2 regions of the Nocardioides albertanoniae genome follow, and region 1 is predicted to be linked to the other one. Evidence: riboswitches for the same ligand, from Rfam matches in the RefSeq annotation. Region 1 holds a riboswitch; the other holds the start of a gene.

Region 1 (9,698 bases):
CCGCACCCACTCCGGATCGAGGCCGGGGAAGGTGTCGGCGCGGCGTACGGCGACGCCTTCGTCGCGCAGAAGCTCACGGACGCCGGCGCCCGGGCGGGCGAGGACGAAGGAGGCCGTCGAGGGGACGTGCTCGATCTGCTGGGCCCGCAGACCCGCCTCGAGGTGGTCGCGCCAGGCCACGATCCGCTCGGCGCGCTCGCGGGCTTCGGCGCTCGCGCGCTCGGTGGCGCAGGCGAGCATCGCGGCGGTTGCCGTGGACGAGACGGACCAGGGCGTACGCACGGCCTCGAGGTCACCTACCGCGGCCGGGTCGCCGACGACGTAGCCGGCGCGGACACCGGGGATCGACCAGTGCTTGGTGAGGCTGCGGATGACCAGGAGGCCGTCGTCGCGGGTGGTGGTGAGCGTCTCCGGCTCGCCGGGCACCGCATCCATGAACGCCTCGTCGACCACGACCAGCCGCCCTGGGCGGACGAGGGCGCGGAGGCTGGCTGCCGGGTGGAGCACGCCGGTCGGGTTGGTCGGGTTGCCGACGACGACCAGATCGGCGTCGTCGGGCACCGCGGCCGGGTCGAGTGCGAACCCGTCCCGGGCGCTCAGACGCACCTCGGTGACGCTGTGACCGGCCTGCTCGAGCGCCGCGTGCGGCTCGGTGAACTGGGGATGGACGACGACAGGCTTCCGCCACGGCCGTGCTCGCGCGACGAGAGTGAACGCCTCCGCCGCCCCCGCCGTCGGCAGCACCTCGGCACGCTCGCGGCCGTGGTGCTTGGCCAGCGCAGCGCGTGCGGGCTCCTCGTCGGGATAGGCCGTCGAGGCGAGCGACTCGTGGAGCGCCTCGTCGAGCCAGCTCGGCCGCTCGCCCGGGTAGACGTTCACCGCGAAGTCGAGCAGCCCCTTGCCGACTTCGACGTCTCCGTGGTGTCGCAGCGGATCAGCAACCCCGCTGGTCGAGCCGCCGGAGCCGCTAGGCGGAGGCGTGTCGAGACCAACACGGTCAACTGTCGCGCTCGAGAGGACTGTGTTGGTCTCGACACGCTCGCTGGCGCTCGCGGCTCGACCGACGGGGGCGAACGAACGTGCGGCGTCGGCGAAACGGCGGGCGAGGTGCGGGTATCCGGCCCAGTGCACGTGCAGGTACGCCGCATGCACCGTGTCGCTGCTGAATCCGGTCGGTGCGCCGTCGACGGTCCAGGCCGCCTCGGTGCCGGCGGCGGGCGAGGTGGCGGTGCGGTGGAACTCGTGGCCGGTGACCTCCTCGCCGGCGCGGGTGAGGAGGGAGTCGGAGGCGGCGGTTGCGACGGGGTAGCGCAGAGTGAGTCGTTCGCTCATCGCTGCGTGGGCGGGGAGGGCGCCGGCCATGGGAGTGCCGTCGAGCGACTCGGCCAGATAGAGCAGTCCGGCGCACTCGGCGACCGTCGGGATCCCGGCTTCCACCGCGGTCCGGAGGTCGGCGAGCAGCGACCGGTTGGCGGCGAGCTCGGCGGCGTACATCTCGGGGAAGCCGCCACCGAGGTAGATCCCGCTGGTGCCCTCGGGGAGCGCGGGGTCGGTGAGCGGGTCGAAGGGGTGTAAGTCGCAGCCTGCTGCTTCCAGGAGCTCCTCGGTCTCGGGGTAGCGGAACGTGAACGCGCGTCCGCCGGCGACGGCGATCACGGGGCGATCACTCTGGTCCTCGACTGTGTTGGTCTCGACACGCTCGCTGGCGCTCGCGGCTCGACCGACGGGAGCTGCTTGACCGACAGGGGTGGCCCCGTCGGTCGAGCCGGCGTCGTGAGGAACGAACGACGCCGTTTCGAAACCAACACAGTCGTCCCCGCGCAACGCCAGCACCGGATCCCAGGCATCTCCCTCGAGCCCAGGCGCCGACCGCGCAACGTCCAGCAGAGCGGCAAGATCCAGATGCGCAGCGACCTGCTCCCCCAGCCGCTCGATCAGCGCGACCGACTCCGCCCGCTCGTCGACGGGCACGAGCCCGAGGTGGCGCGACGGAGTCGCCAGCGTCTCGTCGGGCGGCAGCATCCCGAGCACGGGCAGACCGTGCTGCTCCAGAGCGCCGGTGATCTCGTCGGCGTTGCGCCCCGGACGACACCGGTTGAGCACGACTCCCCCGATGCGTACGGACGGGTCGAAGACCGCCATCCCGGCGGCGATCGCGGCGGCGGAGCGCGACATCCGGGCGACGTCGAGCACCAGCACCACCGGCGAGGAGGTCAGCGCGGCGACGTGAGCGGTCGAGGCGAACCCGGAGGTGCCGAGGCGGCCGTCGTAGAGCCCCATGACCCCCTCGATGACGGCCACGTCGGCCCCGGCCGCACCGTGGAGCAGCAACGGAACCACCCGCGACTCGCCCACCAGGTGCGGGTCCAGGTTGCGGCCCGGACGCCCGGTGGCGAGCGCGTGATAGCCCGGGTCGATGTAGTCGGGCCCGACCTTGTGCCCGCTGACCTCGTGACCGGAGGCGCGCAGCGCCGCCATCAACCCGGTGGCGATCGTCGTCTTCCCCGAGCCCGTCGAGGGAGCCGCGACCACCAGCCGAGGCAGGGTCACCATTCGATGCCCTTCTGCCCCTTCTGGCCGGCATCCATCGGGTGCTTGATCTTGGTCATCTCGGTGACCAGGTCGGCCACCTCGAGCAGCGCCGGGTCGGCGTCACGCCCGGTGATCACGACGTGCTGGCGCCCGGGCCGCGCCGCGAGCTCGGAGGCGACCTCCTCGGCGGAGACCCAGCCCCACTTGATCGGGTAGGTGAACTCGTCGAGCACGAGCAGGTCGTAGGTCTCCGCAGCCAGGCAACGCTTGATCTCCGCCCAGCCCTCGGCGGCCGCGGCGGCGTGATCCTCGGCGTCGCCCTGCTTGCGCGACCACGACCAGCCCGAGCCCATCTTGTGCCAGTCGACCGGGCCGCCCTCGCCGGTCTCCTCGTGCAGAGCACCCAGGCGCTCGAGCACGGTCTGCTCGCCGATGCGCCACTTGGCCGACTTCACGAACTGGAAGACCCCGATCCGCCAGCCCTGGTTCCACCCGCGCAGCGCGAGCCCGAACGCGGCGGTCGACTTCCCCTTGCCCGGCCCGGTGTGCACCATCACCAGCGGCCGGTTGCGGCGCTGACGCGTGGTGAGCCCGTCGTCGGGCACGTTGAGCGGCTGTCCCTTCGGCATCAGGCTGCTCCCTTTCCAACAGTGGTGTATCCGTGCACGGCCGACGTCAACGCCTCGGCGCTGACCTCGGCGACCGGCACGTGCTCGGCGCCCAGGTGACCGGCCAGCTCGCGCGCCAGCCCGAGCCGCATCGGGCCGCTCTCGGAGTCGATGACGACGGTGGTGACACCCAGACCGGCGACGTACGCGGCGGCCTGCTGCGAGCGCTTCACGGCAGCCTTCCCATGGGTGCGCGAGTTGGCGCGGCCGTCGGTGACCACCACCAGCAAGGGCCGCAGGTCGGGGTCGCGCAGCTGCTCGCGCTGCAGCACCCGGGCGGCCTCGAGAAGGCCTTCGGCCAGCGGCGTACGCCCCCCGGCGGGGATCTCGTCGAGGCGGGCCGCCGCGAGGTCGACCGACCCGGTCGGCGGCAGCGCCACCTCGGCGCCCTCGCCGCGGAAGGTGACCATCCCGACCTTGTCGCGACGCCGGTAGGCGTCGAGCAGCAGCGAGAGCACGGCCGCCTTCACCTGTGCCATCCGCTTGCGCGCGGCCATCGAGCCCGACGCGTCGACGCAGAAGAGCACCAGGTTGGCCTCGCGACCTTCGCGGATGGCCGTGCGCAGGTCTTCGGTGCGCAGCTCGACCCGTCCGGTCGTACGCCCCCGGGCGGCCTGCTTGCCTGCCGCGGCCTTGAGCGTCTCGACGAGGTGCAGCCCGCCTCGGCCGCCCTCGGTCGCGCCGATCCGGCGGCCGCTGCTGCCGATCGCCTTGCTCCGGCCGCCGGTGCGGCCCGTGCCGAGGCCGGTCACGGTCAGCAGGCGGGGGCGGTAGGCCTGAGCCGCGGAGGTGACGGACTCGGGGGCGACGCCTGAAGGAGCCTGGGGCTCGTTTGGGGGCTGGTCGTCCGCGGGAGCGTCTGTGTTGGTCTCGCTGTTGCCGTCTGGTTCGGCGCTCGCTTCGCTCGCGGGCTCGACCGACAGGGGTTCTCCCCCGTCGGACCCGTCGTCCCCGCTGGCCGATCCGTCGGAGCTGTCTTCCCCGTCGGTTGAGCCGTCGGAGCCGCTAGGCGGAGGCGTGTCGAGACCAACAGAGTCGTCACCCGAGCCGTCGTCCGAGCCATCGTCCGGCCCACCCTCCGGCGGCTCAGGAGGCAGCTCGTCGTCGCCGAGGATCCGGTCGAGCAGGTCCTCGTCGAGCCCGGGAGCGTCGAACGGGTTGCGCCGGCGCCGGTGCGGCAGGGCGAGCAGCGCGGCCCGCCGGATGTCGGCACGCGTCACCTCGGAGCGACCTGCCCAGGCGGCGTGGGCGACCGCGGTGCGGGCGGTGACGATGTCGGCGCGCAGCCCGTCGACCTCGAACGCGGCGCACACCTCGGCGATCTTGAGCAGCCCGGCCTCGGTCAGACGCACCTTGCCGACCAGCTCACGCGCCTCGGCGATCCGCGCGGTCAGCGCCCGCTCACCCGGGCCGAACCGCTCGGCGAACGCGGCGGCGTCGAGGTCGAAGGCCATCCGGCGGCGTACGACCTCGGCGCGGAGGGAAGGATCGCGCGGCGCCGCGACCTCGACGGTGAGCCCGAAACGGTCGAGGAGCTGCGGGCGCAGCTCGCCCTCCTCGGGGTTCATGGTGCCGATCAGCACGAAGCGCGCCGCGTGCGAGACGGAGACGCCGTCGCGCTCGACCGAGACCCGGCCCATCGCGGCGGCGTCGAGCAGCAGGTCGACCAGGTGGTCGTGGAGCAGGTTGACCTCGTCGACGTAGAGCAGCCCACGGTGGGCGCGGGCGAGCAGCCCCGGCTCGAACTCGACGGTTCCACGCGAGAGCGCGCTCTCCAGGTGGATCGAGCCGACGACCCGGTCCTCGCTGGCCCCCACGGGCAGCTCGACCAGCCGCACCGGCCGGCTCTCCACGGCCGCAGCGGCGCCGAACGGACCGTCGGGCGACTCGGCGGAGCCGTCGGCCGGGTCGATCGAGAACCGATCGCCCGCGTAGACCGAGATCGAGGGCAGCACGGCCGCCAGGCCGCGTACGGCCGTCGACTTGGCCGTGCCCTTCTCGCCGCGCACGAGCACGCCGCCGATCTCCGGGGAGATCGTGGTGAGCACGAGCGCGAGGCCCATGTCGTCGAGCCCGTCGGCAGAGTCGGCCTGGCAGCCGAGGACGGCAGAAAATGGGTAGTGCACCGGCATGAGAGGCTCCCGCTCCCTATCGCATTGACTGGATGGTCGCGAGGCCGGTCTTCGGACTTGCCGAGGCCCCACGGATGGGGCTCGACTCACCGCAGCGGGCCTGTGCCGGACTCTCACCGGCTTCCCAGATTCTCCCTTCGCACCGTCACCGTCGGCTCCTGCACGGATCCGTCGGCTGGGCGGTCGGGGCACCTCGCGACTGTGCGGTCACTGTAGCCTCTGGCCCCATGATCGTCGTCGTGGGCATCGGTGCCGGAGGTTGGGACGAGATTCCCGTACGCCACCAGCGGCTGATCCGCGACGCCGGCGTGCTCCTCGGCGGCAAGCGCCACCTCGACATGGTGCCCGACGTCGCCGGCCAGCGGCGCGAGCCCTGGCCGAGCCCGTTGCGCGAGGGGCTGCCGGCTCTGCTCGAGTCGCTGCCGACCACCTCGGTCGTCGCGCTCGCCTCCGGCGACCCGCTGGTCTCCGGCATCGGCACGACCCTGATCTCGGCCCTCGGGCGTGAGTCCGTACGCATCGAGCCGGCCGTCTCCTCCGTCGCCCTCGCCCGCGCCCGGATGGGCTGGGCGGCCGAGTCGTGCGCGGTCGTCAGCCTCGTCGGCCGCGACGTCTCCCTGGTCTCCCGCGAGCGCTCCCCCGGCCGCCGCATCCTCGCCCTCTCATCCGACGGCTCGACACCGGAGAAGATCGCAAAATTGCTGGTCACCGCCGGTTTCGACGCTTCGACGATGACCGTGCTGGGTGACCTGGGCGCAGAGACGGAGACCGCCCGCGCCGCCACCGCCGCCACCTGGTCGGGCGCGTCCCCGCAGCTCAACATCGTCGCGATCGAGTGTGAAGCCGACCGTGTTGGTTTCGACACGGACCCGCTCGTTCCTCGCGGGTCCGGCTCAACCGACGGGGGCCCGTCGGTCGAACCGCCGGAGCCGCTCGACGGGGGCCACCCGCCGGTCGAGCCGCCGGAGCCCCTGGGCGGAGGCGTGTCGAGACCAACACAGTCGTTCCCCACGACCTGGGTCGCCGGCCTGCCCGACGGGGGCCCGTCGGTCGAGCCGCCGGAGCCCCTGGGCGGAGGCGTGTCGAGACCAACACAGTCGTTCCCCACGACCTGGGTCGCCGGCCTGCCCGACGACGCCTTCGAGCACGACGGTCAACTGACCAAGCGCGACCTGCGGGCATCGGCCCTCGCGCGTCTCGCCCCGGCCCCGGGGCAACACCTGTGGGACGTCGGAGCCGGCGCCGGATCGGTGGGCATCGAGTGGATGCGGGCGCACCCGACGTGCACGACGACCGCCGTCGAGAGCCACCCCGAGCGGGCAGCCCGGATCACCCGCAACGCCGTCCACCTCGGCACCCCCGGCCTGAGCGTCGTCGAAGGCCGCGCACCCGACGCGCTGTCCGACCTGCCCACCCCCGACGCTGTCTTCATCGGCGGCGGCGCGACCCGCCCCGGCGTGCTCGACGCCTGCCTCTCCGCGCTCCGACCCGGCGGCCGGATCGTCGTCCATGGCGTCACCCTGGAGACCGAGCAGCTCCTCACGAAGCAGCACGCCGAGCACGGCGGCGAGCTGACCCGGATCTCGGTGGAGTCCGTCGACTCGATCGGCACCTTCCGCGGCTGGGCACCCCAGCGCACGGTCGTGCAGTGGGCCTTTCAGCGCTCCGAGTAGCAGCTCACGCGCGGACGATGCCCGTCACCTCGGCCAAGCTGTCGATCCGATGGGTGGCCGCCGAGAAGTCCTGATCCGCGGTGAACTCGTTGCGTACGACCGCGCAGTCGATGCCCGCGGCGACCGCCGAAGCCAGTCCTCGGGAGGCGTCCTCGACGACCAACGCCTCCTCCGCGGTAGCACCGAACCGCCTCAACCCGGCCAGATAGGGCTCCGGGTGCGGCTTGGCCCGGTCGTAGTCCTCCCGGACCAGCACGAAGTCCATGAACCGCCCGATCTGCCGGTCGCGCCGATCCTTCCGGACCGGCGAAGCCGCGTACGCCGGGACACACGTCAGCCCATGGGTCGATCGTCTAGGGTCGGCGGGTGAATCTGATCGTGCCGTCGGGAAACCGCTCGTGGGTGAAGGCTGGCGCGTGGGCCAGTCGGTGATGGTGTGGACAGAGAAGGACGCCGTCCTTCAGATCGGTCTTCCCACCTGCTGACCATGGGTCCAGGTGGTGCGGGTCGCACCACTCCGGCGGCATGTCGCACCCCTCTGCCCGGCAGCACTTCTGCTGTAACCGGAGCGCCTTGCGCTGGATGGGTTGGAAGAACCTGCTCGTACGTCCCGCGTCGAGGACCTGGCCGTCGGTGCCGAGGACCCAGGGGATGATCGCGGCGTTGCAGGCCATCTTCCGCGCCTCGGCCGCTGAGATCGTGGGCCGTTGACGTCGTCGAACCCGAGGGTCGCGGTGCCGAGGTCTTTGCGGAGGTCGTCGAGGGAGATCACCACGTTGACCGTGGTTGCGTCGCCGCCATGCCTGGGAAGCGCGTCGGGGTCGATGGTCTCCAGCAGCCGCGCGAACCCTTGGCCCATCAGTCGCCCCCAGGGCGGCAGCGGAGAACCTTTCTCGACGAGCTGTTGCTTGCGCGGTTGGGCCCAGGCTTCGACCTGGGTCTTGAACCGGTAACCGACCGAGGCCGGGAGGACCCCGTCGAAGCCAACTGTCCCGTCGTGGTTGTCCCAGATCCGCAGTGCTGTTCTCTGGTGGGCGCGTTCTTCTTCGGCGAGGAGTGCTTTGGCTTCGGCGTCCTCGAACCGGGCCGGGTCGATCTCGGCCAGGATTCGTTTGCCGATGATGCGTAGCTCGTTGGCGGTCAGCCGGGTCGCGTAGTCGACCAGGAGCTTCTCCGCGAGAGCCAGGTCTTCAGTGGTCGCGACCGGGTTGGTTCCGATGTCAGCGAGGGCCTTGGTGATCACCCGCGCTTTAACCTGGGAGACGTCGCCGGTCGCCAGGGCGTCAGCGACCAGCTCGTACGTCGCTACACCCGCAGCGAGCTTGATCTGGGTCCGAGCAGTCCCTTTGTCGACGAGCAGCTCGGCACGCATCCACGCCGAGGCGTCCTTGTCGCCGGTCTCGGCGGCGATGTCACCCGCAGAAGCGAGCACTCGAAGTCGAAGGGCGGCCTGCCGGGCCTCGACCTTCTCCAGCCACGCCAGGACGGTCTTCTTCTGCTTCACATCCCAATAGATCGGGTCCGACGCGAGCAGCCGGTCGAGGGAGGAGTCGACGGCGTCCAAGGTGTCCGTGAGCGAGTCGCCGGGGTTGTTTCCCCAGTGATCGATCCCGCGTCCGACACTCACCTGATGCCCCTCTCAAAGCCTGTCCCAACTACCTCTGATTTTACTCTCTCGACCCCACAAAATCTACCTATTTCCCCAGGTCAAACAGGGTTTTCGATGCGGCAGCGAAGCAACATGAAGTGTCGGCCACACCCGGGCCGTCGCCCCGATATACAGCCAAATCTTTTCTCGATGGATCCCGGTGTCCAGGACCGCGTCAGCGGCCGGCGTAGCCGGCGGCCGTAGGCCGTCCTTGACTCCGGGGTCCATCGAGAAGACCGTGCAGAACGGGTCGACGGCCCCTCGAGTCGCTGTCGTAGAAAGTTTCCGGCAGGGAGGTCTGGCAAGCTCGACCAACGAGGTCCGTCAGCTGGCGAGGTCCCGACGCCAGCGGGGTGTGGTCGACTCCAGCGCCGCGAGAAGACCGACGGCCTCAGCAGGGTCGCTGAGGCGGTGGCCGAACATCTCCTTGATCCGCTTGAGGCGGTGGCGCACGGTCTGCTCGTGCACGGTGAGCTGCTCGGCGACGATGGGGGCGCTGGGGCGGGTGCGGAGCCAGACCAGCATGGTCTCGGCGAGCGCGAGGCGCCGTTTGGGGGTCTCGTCCAGGAGGGGTGCGAGCAGCTGCTCGTCGGTGAAGCGGCGCAGCGTCGGGTCGGCGTGGAGCCACAGCTCCGCCTGGTAGGCCGTGCACCAGACGATGCCGTCCTCGGAGGCGTGGATGACCTGCTCGGAGAGCAGCGCGAGCGCTCGCAGTCCCCAACGTACGGCGTCCTGGGTCTCCTCGAGCCGCACCTCCCAGGTGACCGCGATCGCGTGGTCGGTCGCGGCGGCGACCTCCTGGGCGCAAGCGTGCAGCTCGCGTGCGGGTCCGACCACGATCAGGGCGCCCTGGCTCGACCCGACGAGCAGGTGTGAGCTCGGCGAGCTGAGCTCGGACGAGAGCGATCCGCCCGGCATCACCGCCACGACCACGCGGTCGGCGAGCGCCCAGCCGGCGCGCCCCGCGAGCACCTCCAGTCCCTCGACCGGCGCGGCTCCGAGAAGCGCCGCGAGGAGCGCGAGCCGGGGGTCGACCGGTGCGGTG
Region 2 (9,698 bases), 2.0 Mb from region 1:
CGGCCCGATCCTGCGGCCGATCCGCATGCTCTTGGCGTGGCCGGTGACCTCACAGGCCGGCGCCCGCGACAACGCCAGGGTCGCTGAGGAGGAGATGCTGATGCGGCGTACGGAGCGCGAGGAGGTCACGCACTATCTCGAGCTGCTCGCATCGGAGAGAATGCCTGTATGACATTGCCCCGGGCGGTCGCTGAGTCGACGGTCACCTTCCGTGACGTGCTGTCCGACGACGGCACGGTGATCCGTGCGTGGACCAACGACCCCGAGGGCATCATCGACGGGCCGACCGTGCTGCTGTGCAACGGCCTCGGCACCAGCCCCTGGAACTGGCCGGCGCTGCTGCACACCTCGTGCGGCGTACGCGTCGTCTCCTGGCAGCATCGCGGCACCACCGGCGCCGACCGGCCCGACGACCCGGCTCGGACCACCTCGCGGCACTTCGCCGAGGACGCGCTCTCGGTGATGGACGCCTTCGTGCTCGCTCGCCCCGTGGTGCTGGGCTGGTCGATCGGCGTCAACACCGCCTTCGAGCTCGCCGCCGACCACCCCGAGCGCGTCTCCGGCGTCTTCGGCGTCGCCGGGGTGCCCGGTGACACGTTCAGGTCGATGCTCGGCCCGCTGCGCCTGCCCGCGCCGGCGGCGGGTCTCGTGACCCGCACCGCATCCCGGGTGCTCCGTCGCACCGGCTCGCTGATCACTCCCCTGGCGAGCCGCCTCGACCTCGGCCCGCGCGCCATCGCCGCCTTCTCGAAGGCCGGTCTGATCGGCAAGGTCCCCGACCCCGAGCTCGCCGCCGTCGCGCTCGCGGAGTTCCTGACCACTCCGGTGGAGTGGTACTTCCACCTCGCGCTGCGCACCTCCCAACGCCGCGCGGTCTCGCTGCGCCGGATCAAGGTGCCGGTCATGCTCGTCGCCGGCAACCGCGACCTCATCGCCGGCGCACGCCACATGGCCCGCGTCGCCGACGGCGTCAAGAACGCCACCTACGTCGAGCTCGACGGCACCCACTTCATCCAGATGGAGCAACCCGCCCGCGTCCACCAGCTCCTCCTCTCCTTCCTCGACCGCGTCGCCGAACGCCAACGCACCTGACCCTGCTTCTGCCGAGAAGTCACGTCTGCAGGCCGAGGGGTCACCTCTGCAGGCCGAGGGGTCACCTCTGCAGGCCGACACGTCAGGTGTGCAAGCTCAGAGGTCAGGTCTGCAGGTCGAAGAGTCAGGTCTGCAGGCCGAGAGGTCATCCATGACTTCTCGAGCTGCAGGAGTGACTCCTCGACCTGCACGAGTGACCCCTCGACCTGCAGGGGTGACTACTCGGCTGGCAGGGGTGACGCTTCGGTGGCGGTCGGGGTGGTGATGCGGGCGCGGCGGGCGGCGCGGCGGAGGGTGGCGAGGACGGCAGGGCCGAGGAGGGCTACGGCGACGGCGGTGGTGATCGCACGCATGGTGTCCCAGCTGCTGGTCGAGGTGACCAGGGTGTAGCGCAGGAAGGTCACGAGGTTCTCGGCGAGGCCGGCCGTCGGGTCGTAGGAGAGGTTGCCGCTCGCGCCGGGCACGGTGACTCCGGTGAGCAGCGGCCAGCCCTGCAGGTTGAGAAGGAGGCCGTAGGCGTAGGAGGCGACGATGCCGTACGCCGCGAGCATCGCGACCTCCCAGCGACCGCTCGCGCGCGGCAGCAGACCGGCCCCCATCGCCACCCAGGCGGCGCCGAGCATCTGGTAGGGCAGCCACGGTCCGACGCCGGCGGTGACGAGCGCGGCGACGAACAGGCTCGTGCAGCCCAGCACGAAGCCGAACGCGGGCCCGAAGACCCGTCCGCCCAGGATCAGCATGAAGAAGACCAGCTCGACCCCGCCGGTGCCGGCGGAGACCGCACGCAGGACGGCCTCGATCGCGCTGAGCACGCCGAGGAGCGCGATCATCCGGGTGTCGATCCCACCGGCGGACAGCTCGCTCAGCAGCACCACCAGCATCAGCGGCAGCAGCGCGAGGAAGACGAACGGCGGCTGCACGCGCTCGTAGCCGTGGAGCAGCAGCGGCCACGCGAACATCATCAGCCCGGCGACGGAGATGATCGCGAGCAGGGTCGCGGTGCGCGGCGAGAACCGGATCACTCCCCCGTCACCGCCTCCACGACCTCGCGTACGTTGAGCCATCCCGGCCCGAAGACCTTGCTCACCTGGGGCGCGAACGCGGGCGACTCGGCGGTGACACTGCGTACGTCTCCGGCGGAGACCACCTCGCCGTCGGCGAGCACCACCACGTCGTCGGCCGCCTCGGCGACGAACTCGACGTCGTGGGTCGCCACCAGGACTGCCTTGCCCGCACCGGTCAGGTCACGCAGGATCTCGCACAGCGCCCGCTTGGCCGCATAGTCGAGGCCTCGGGTGGGCTCGTCGAGGAGCAGCACGGGCGGGTCGGCGCTCAGGATCAGCGCCAGTGCCAGCCCGAGCCGCTGACCCTCGGAGAGGTCGCGCGGATGCTGGTCGTCGGGAATGCCCGGCACCAGTCGGTCGAGGATGTCGCGGGTCCGCGGCCCGCCGGCCTCGCACTCCTCGGCGACCGTCTCCAGATAAAGCAGATCGGCGGCGGTCTGAGGCAGCAGCCCGACCAGCGCGCGTCTCGCGTCGGCGTCGAGCGCCGCTGGGTCCCGGCCCTCGACGCTCACCGCGCCGGCCAGGCGCTTCTGGGTGCCCTGCAGCGTCCACAGCAGCGTCGACTTCCCCGAGCCGTTGCGGCCCATCAGCGCCGTCACCCGCCCCGCGGGCAGCTCGATCGAGACGTCGTGCAGGACCGGCGTACGTCCTCGGGTGACCGTGAGAGAGCGAGCGCTCAGGGCGACTGTGTTGGTCTCGACACGCTCGCTGGCGCTCACGGCTCGACCGACGACACCGCTGGTCGAGCCGGCGGAGCCGCTAGGCGGAGGCGTGTCGAGACCAACGCGGTCAGCAAGCGCCACCCCTCTCGCCTTCCGCCTCGCATCCCGCACCGTCAGCGGCAGCGGCGACCAGCCCAGCGCCCGGCCGACCTCGACGAGCGGCGGCGCGACCGGAGAGGTCTCCAAGATGTCGGCGGGCTCGCCGACGGTGAGGGATCCGTCGCCGACCAGGAGAGCGATCCTGTCGGCGAAAGGTACGACCCGCTCGAGGCGGTGCTCGGCGAGCACGACCGAGGTGCCGAGGTCGTGCACGAGCCGGGTGATGGTGGCGAGCACGTCCTCGGCGGCGGTGGGGTCGAGGGCGGAGGTCGGTTCGTCGAGCACGACGACGCGTGGGTGCGTGGTCAGCACCGAGCCGATCGCGACCCGCTGCTGCTGCCCGCCCGAGAGCTCGCGCAGAGAGCGCTGCCGCAGGTCGGCGATGCCGAGCAGGTCGAGCGTCTCCTCCACCCGCCGCCGCATCGTCGCGGGCGGGAGGCCCAGCTGCTCCATCCCGTAGGCCAGCTCCTCCTCGACCGTGTCGGTGACGAAACCGGCCACCGGGTCCTGCCCGACATAGCCGATCGTCCCGGCGCGCTCGCGCGGCGGCGTACGGATGAACGAGACGCCTTCGAGCAGGAGGTCGCCGTCGAGCTCGCCGCCGGAGAAGCGCGGCACCAGGCCGGCGACGACGCCGAGCAGGGTCGACTTGCCGGAACCGGTCGGACCGGAGACGACCAGCAGCTCACCCTCCTCGATGGTGAGGTCGACGTCCTTGAGCACATGCTCGGACGAGTCCGGCGGGGTGAACGTGATCCCTCGCAGCTCGATCATGCGACCAGCTCCTCTCGAGCCGTCCGGGGATGCGTCGCCGGGGCGGGCGCGGTGACGGCGGGGACGATCCCGACCAGGACGCCGGCCATCGCGGCCAACGAGACGACCGGGGCCGTGCTGACGCCGGGGAAGGCGACCGAGACCTGATAGCGGGCGACCCACCAGCCCGCGAGCACCACCAGCAGACCGCTCGAGGCGACCACGACCTCCGGCCAGCGCCATCGGTCGGGTCGGTAGACCGTGCGGGTGACCCGGCGCCCGGCCAGGCTGAGCCCGCCGACCGCAGCACCGACGCCGAGCACCAGCATCGTGACCGCGAGCCAGCCCGGCGTGGTGCCGTCGAGCACCGCGTAGACGCCGACGCAGAGGCCGACGAGCGAGACCAGCATGAGGGTGGAGGTGACCCGACGTGCGCCGGCGCCGACATCGGCGGTGCGCCCGTAGCCTCGGGTGTCCATCCCCGCGGCCAGCGCCATCGACCGCTCCAGCGCGTCTTCGAGCACCGGCACCAGGAAGCGGCGCAGCCGCTTCACCCGAGACGTCGCCCCGGCCCGCAGACGCTGCGCGGCCCGCACCCGCTGCACCGACTCGGCCAGCTGCGGCAGCACGGTCACGGCGACCACGACAGCGGTGCCGATCTCGTAGAGCGCCGGCGGCAGCGACCGCAGCAACCGCTTCGGGTTGGCCAGGGCGTTGGCCGCGCCGACGCAGACGACGATCACGCCCAGCCGCATCCCGTCGTAGAGGCCGGCGAGCAGCGCTTCACGAGTGAGCGGCCCCAGCAACCGAATCCCCAGGACCCACTCGGGCAGCGGGATCTCGGGCAGATCGATGAGCACGTGACCCGGCACCGCGCCCAGCAGCACCCGGAACAGCACCCGGGTCGCCACGATGAACAGCGCGAAGCCGACATAGAGGCGGAACGCCTTCGCCCACGGCTGCTCACCCCGGCGGGCCATGACCACGACCGTCACCACCCCCACCAGGAGCAGGAGGAGCAGCGGGTTGGTCGTGAAGGAAGCGTACGCCGCCAGCCCGATCGCCCACACCCACCAGGCGACGGGGTGCAGGTCACGCGGCAGGCGCGCGACGGCGGCGGTGCGGATCACGGTGGTCATCGTCGGCGCCACCACACGACTCCGGCGGCGGCGAACAGCGCGAGGATCCCGGTCGGGGCGACCCAGGCGGGGAGCGGCTTCGGCGAGCTCTGCTCCGATTCCGGCTCGGATTCGGCGGCGTCATCCGGAGATAACTCCGGCGACGGGCTTGAGGGCGCCCCCACAGCACTCCCAAGCTCCGTCGCCGGAGCGGTAACGACATTGTCGTCTATCCACGTGAACGCAACACCCTGCCCGGAGGTCACGGCTATTTCGGTAACATTTCTGGAGGCGTAGCTCCAGGCCCCGGATTCGTCGGTGACCCACAGCGACCAGTAGGCGTCTGCGGGCGGCATCTGAGCGCATCCGGCCGCCTTCGGACGCTCGTCGACCCGGCACACGACACTGGGCATCGAGGTCACGAACGTGAGCCGATGCCCCGCTTTCTCGAACACGTCGGCACCGGTGTCGCCCTCCTCGGGCCGCACGCAGTCGACCTCCGGAGCCCCACCCAGCGCACGGGGCTCGACGACCACGGTGACGCCGTCGCACGCGTCGGCGGTCGACGCCGCGGCCGGCGGGAGGGCCGGAGAGAAGAAGAGTGCGGTGGCCCCGGCGAGAACCGCCAGGGCCACCAGCGAACGCACGCTCAGCACGAGCTCTTCTCGGTCGCGCCCTTGGGCAGCTGCTCGAGGGAGGGCAGCGCCTGCGCAGCCGCGAGACGATACATCCCCTCGGACTCCTTGGTCAGACCCTTCTCGTTGCCGTCGGTCAGCGCCGCGTCGTCGAACGCGACCGCGCCGGCGTCGTCACCGCAGGTCACGACGTGCTCGGCGACCCACGTGGCCGCCTTCTCGGCGGCCGCGTCCTCGTCGGCCTCGGCCAACGCCCAGCCGGCCAGGCCGGTGGAGTTGGAGTTGGGCACGTTTCCCGTGGCCGAGCTGAACGAGCCGTCCTTGGCCTGGGTCGACGTCAGCCAACGTACGCCGGCGGCGGCTGCCTTCTCGGCCTCGGTGGAGTCGACCTCCTGGAGGGCGAGCACGGCGAACGCGGTGGCGTCGACGTCGGGCACCGCCTTCGGGTCGGCGTCGCAGCCCTGGTCGGCCGCGGCGGGGTCGGGTGCGAACGTGATCCGGAACCAGCCGTCGGAGCACTGCTGCTCACCCAGGAAGTCGGCGGCGGCCTTCGCCTTGGCCGACTCGGCCTCGCCCAGCGCCATCACGGCGTAGGACTGCCCGATGGTGTTGGCGTAGTCGGCCGCCTTCTTGTTCTTCGGGTCGAGCTCGTCGGCGATGCGACCCGTCTCGGAGACGGCCTGTTCGAGCTGTTCGAGCAGCCCGGAGTCGGCCACGTCGGCCTCCTGCTGGAGCACCAGCGCCTTCGCGGTCGACCCGGCCGAGGTGACGGTGCCGAAACCGGGGCTGGTGTAGGCCTTCTGGTTCTTGGTGACCGCCTTGGCGATCGTCTCGACGTCGGCGTCGTGGCCGTCGACCTGAGCCAGCGCGATCCCGATGTCGGCGCTGAGACCGAAGTCGTCGGTACCGTACTGCGCGTTGCGGGCCACGCCGTCGGGCGCCTGCGCGACGAGCCAGTCGGCCACGCTCGCGGCCGTCTTGGTGTCGTACGCCTTCTCGTCTGCGCCGTCGGCACCGTCTGCGTCCTCGCCGCCGCAGGCGGCCAGCGACAGCGCGCTCAGCGCGACGAGAGCGGCGATGCCGCCCCTGATGGTCTTGTTCATGGTTCCTTCCCGCTGTAAGGGCGGGAGGCGCGGGGCCGACCCGCTGCGTTCCACGACAGCGACTGGTCAGACACGGCCGCGGCAGGTGCTCCGGCTCGCTCGGGCGGTCTCGATCGAGACGATCTCGATGGCCCGGGCCTACGGTTGCGGGTCAGCGCCGGGATTCGACCGGCTTCCCCCACCACGGCGTGTGTGGATGGTGCTCTGAGTTATCGGACCAATCCTACGGCGGCCAGGCGGACGTACGTCACTTCCTGACGTTGCGACGGTCGCCGACCGCGATCGCCGAGGTGCCCTCGTCCTTGAGCTCGAAGAGGTCGATCGCCTTGATGAGCTTGGTCCACGTGGAGTAGCCGTAGTTGCGGGGGTCCTCGGAGGACTGGTTGCGGATGCGGGAGACGACGGTGCCGACCAGTGCCCAGCCGTCGTCGTCGGCGGCAGCGTCGATGGAGTTGCGCAGCAGCTGGATCAGGCGTGCGTTGCCCTTGAGCGCCTGCCCGGTGGTCGCCGAGGACCGCTTGCGCGTGCGGCCCTCGCCGTTGGCGGCCTCGGTCTCCTCGTCGGCGTCGCCGCCGAGCTTCTCCACCACGGTGAACCGGGTGCAGGCGCTCTTGAACGGCGCCGGCGTCTTCTCCCGGCCGTAGCCGTAGACGGCCTGCCCCTTCTCCCGCAGGTAGTGCACCAGCGGCGTGAAGTCGGAGTCGGAGGAAACCAGCGCGAACGCATCCGGAGTGGCCGCGTGCAGCAGCTCGACCGCGTCGATGGCGAGCGCCATGTCGGAGGCGTTCTTGTGCGCAGTCAGGTCGAACTGCTGCATCGGCCGGATCGCGGCGTCGTGCAGCTCCCCGATCCACCCCTTGAGCTCGGGCTTGGTCCAGTTGCCGTACGCCCTCCGGATCGTCACCTCACCGTATTCGGCCAGGTCGTTGAGGATCGCGTCGATCTTGGCCGCGGGCGCGTTGTCGGCGTCGATGAGCAGGGCGATACGGAAGGGCTCGGTCACGGCGGACAGTCTGCCAGTGCCACACACCGTCGAGTCGGCTCATCCTGACCAAAACCATCGCCGAGTCGGCGCGTTAGAACGCGCCGACTCGGCGGGTTGGGTTGTCAGGACGAGCCGACTCGGCGTACGTCAGGCGAGCTTCTCCAGGATCAGCTCGCGCACGCGCTTGGCGTCGGCCTTGCCACCGGTCGCCTTCATGACCGCGCCGATGAGCGCACCGGCCGCGGCCTGGTTGCCGCCACGGATCTTGTCGGCGACCGCGGGCTGGGCGGCGATGGCGTCGTCGACCGCCGCACCGAGCTCGCCGTCGTCGGAGACGACGGCGAGACCACGGGCGTCGATGATCTCGGCGACGGTGCCCTCACCGGCGACGAGGCCCTCGAAGACCTGGCGCGCCAGCTTGTCGGTCAGCGTCTTGGCGTCGACCAGCTTCTGCACCTCGGCGACCTGAGCAGGCGTGACACCGAGCTCGGCGAGCTCGACACCGCGGTCGTTGGCCGATCGAGAGAGCTCGGCCATCCACCACTTGCGCGCGGCCTGCGCCGAGGCTCCGGCTGCGACCGTCTCCTCGATCAGCACCATCGCGCCGGCGGCCCACACGTCGCGCATCTCCAGGTCGGAGTAGCCCCAGGCGGCCTGCAGCCGAGCCCGCTTGACGGCGGGCGGCTCGGGCAGCGTGCCGCGGAGCTCCTCGACCCACTCGCGCGAGGGAGCGACCGGCACCAGGTCGGGCTCGGGGAAGTAGCGGTAGTCGTCGGCGTCCGACTTCGGCCGGCCGGCCGAGGTGGTGCCGGTGTCCTCGTGGAAGTGGCGGGTCTCCTGGAAGATCGCCTCCCCCGCGTCGAGGATCCCGGCGTGGCGCGACATCTCGAAGCGCATCGCCCGCTCGACCGAGCGCAGCGAGTTGACGTTCTTCGTCTCGGTGCGGGTGCCGAGATCGTCGGAGCCCTTGGGAGACAGCGACAGGTTGACGTCGCAGCGCATCGAACCCTGGTCCATGCGTACGTCGGAGACACCCAGACCCAGCAGGATCTCGCGCAGCGCGGCGACGTACGCCCTGGCCACGAGCGGTGCCTTGGCACCGGCGCCGGTGATCGGGCGGGTCACGATCTCGATCAGCGGGATGCCGGCGCGGTTGTAGTCGACCAGCGAGTAGTCGGCCCCGTGGATGCGACCGGTGGCGCCACCGATGTGGGTGGTCTTGCCGGTGTCCTCCTCCATGTGGGCGCGCTCGATGTCGACCCGGAAGGTCTCCCCCTCCACCTCGACGTCGAGGTAGCCGTCGTAGACGATCGGCTCGTCGTACTGGCTGGTCTGGAAGTTCTTCGGCATGTCCGGGTAGAAGTAGTTCTTCCGGGCGAACCGGCACCACTCCGCGATCGAGCCGTTGAGCGCGAGGCCGATCCGGATCGCGCTCTCCACCGCCTTGGCGTTCACGACCGGCATCGCGCCGGGCAGGCCGAGGCAGGTCGGGCAGACCTGGGTGTTGGGCTCGCCGCCGAACGTCGCCGGGCAGCCGCAGAACATCTTGGTGTTGGTGTTGAGCTCGACGTGCACCTCGAGCCCGAAGGCCGGGTCGTAGCGCTCCAGCACCTCGTCGAAGTCGACGAGGTCCGCGGCATCGGTCGCGGCGGTCATCGGGCCACCTCCAGCTTGTCGATCGAGAGCACCGAGCCGACGGCCGCCTCCAGGGCGGCACCGACGCGGTAGAGACGGGCGTCTTCGAGGACGGGCGCCAGCAGCTGCACGCCGACGGGCAGGCCGTCGTCGTCGGAGACACCGGCCGGGACGGAGATGCCCGGCGTGCCGGCCAGGTTGGCGGGGATCGTGGCCAGGTCCTGCATGTACATCGCCAGCGGGTCGTCGAGCTTCGCGCCCAGCGGGAACGCCGTCGACGGCGAGGTCGGGCTGACCAGCACGTCGACCTGCTCGAAGGCCTTCTTGAAGTCTTCGATGATCAGGGTGCGGATCTTCTGCGCCTGGCCGTAGTAGGCGTCGTAGTAGCCGCTGCTCAGCGCGTAGGTGCCGAGGATGATGCGGCGCTTGACCTCGTCACCGAACCCGGCGTCGCGGCTGGCCTTCATGACGGCCTCGGCGGACGGGGTCTTG

The links. A riboswitch is a leader RNA that binds a small molecule or an ion and turns the genes downstream of it on or off. The one in region 1 is predicted to bind cobalamin.
Region 2: another riboswitch for cobalamin. It lies ahead of FB381_RS17115 (prenyltransferase/squalene oxidase repeat-containing protein); the one in region 1 lies ahead of FB381_RS07440 (VWA domain-containing protein).

What each region holds. Positions count from the first base shown of each region.
Region 1 is NZ_VFOV01000001.1:1,553,264-1,562,961, reverse strand. Features, by position in the region: gene cobBC (bifunctional hydrogenobyrinic acid a,c-diamide synthase/histidinol phosphate aminotransferase CobBC) at 1-2,553, opposite strand, end outside; gene cobO (cob(I)yrinic acid a,c-diamide adenosyltransferase) at 2,547-3,161, opposite strand; gene FB381_RS07440 (VWA domain-containing protein) at 3,161-5,332, opposite strand; cobalamin riboswitch at 5,357-5,509, opposite strand; gene cbiE (precorrin-6y C5,15-methyltransferase (decarboxylating) subunit CbiE) at 5,560-7,005, shown strand; gene FB381_RS07425 (HAD family hydrolase) at 7,010-7,282, opposite strand; gene FB381_RS07420 (13E12 repeat family protein) at 7,466-8,632, opposite strand; gene FB381_RS07415 (PucR-like N-terminal domain-containing protein) at 8,978-9,698, opposite strand, start outside.
Region 2 is NZ_VFOV01000001.1:3,565,610-3,575,307, forward strand. Features, by position in the region: gene FB381_RS17085 (hypothetical protein) at 1-172, shown strand, start outside; gene FB381_RS17090 (alpha/beta fold hydrolase) at 169-1,092, shown strand; gene FB381_RS17095 (ECF transporter S component family protein) at 1,311-2,114, opposite strand; gene FB381_RS17100 (ABC transporter ATP-binding protein) at 2,111-3,751, opposite strand; gene FB381_RS17105 (CbiQ family ECF transporter T component) at 3,748-4,869, opposite strand; gene FB381_RS17110 (hypothetical protein) at 4,866-5,504, opposite strand; gene FB381_RS17115 (prenyltransferase/squalene oxidase repeat-containing protein) at 5,498-6,586, opposite strand; cobalamin riboswitch at 6,650-6,786, opposite strand; gene FB381_RS17120 (NYN domain-containing protein) at 6,834-7,589, opposite strand; gene gatB (Asp-tRNA(Asn)/Glu-tRNA(Gln) amidotransferase subunit GatB) at 7,719-9,227, opposite strand; gene gatA (Asp-tRNA(Asn)/Glu-tRNA(Gln) amidotransferase subunit GatA) at 9,224-9,698, opposite strand, start outside.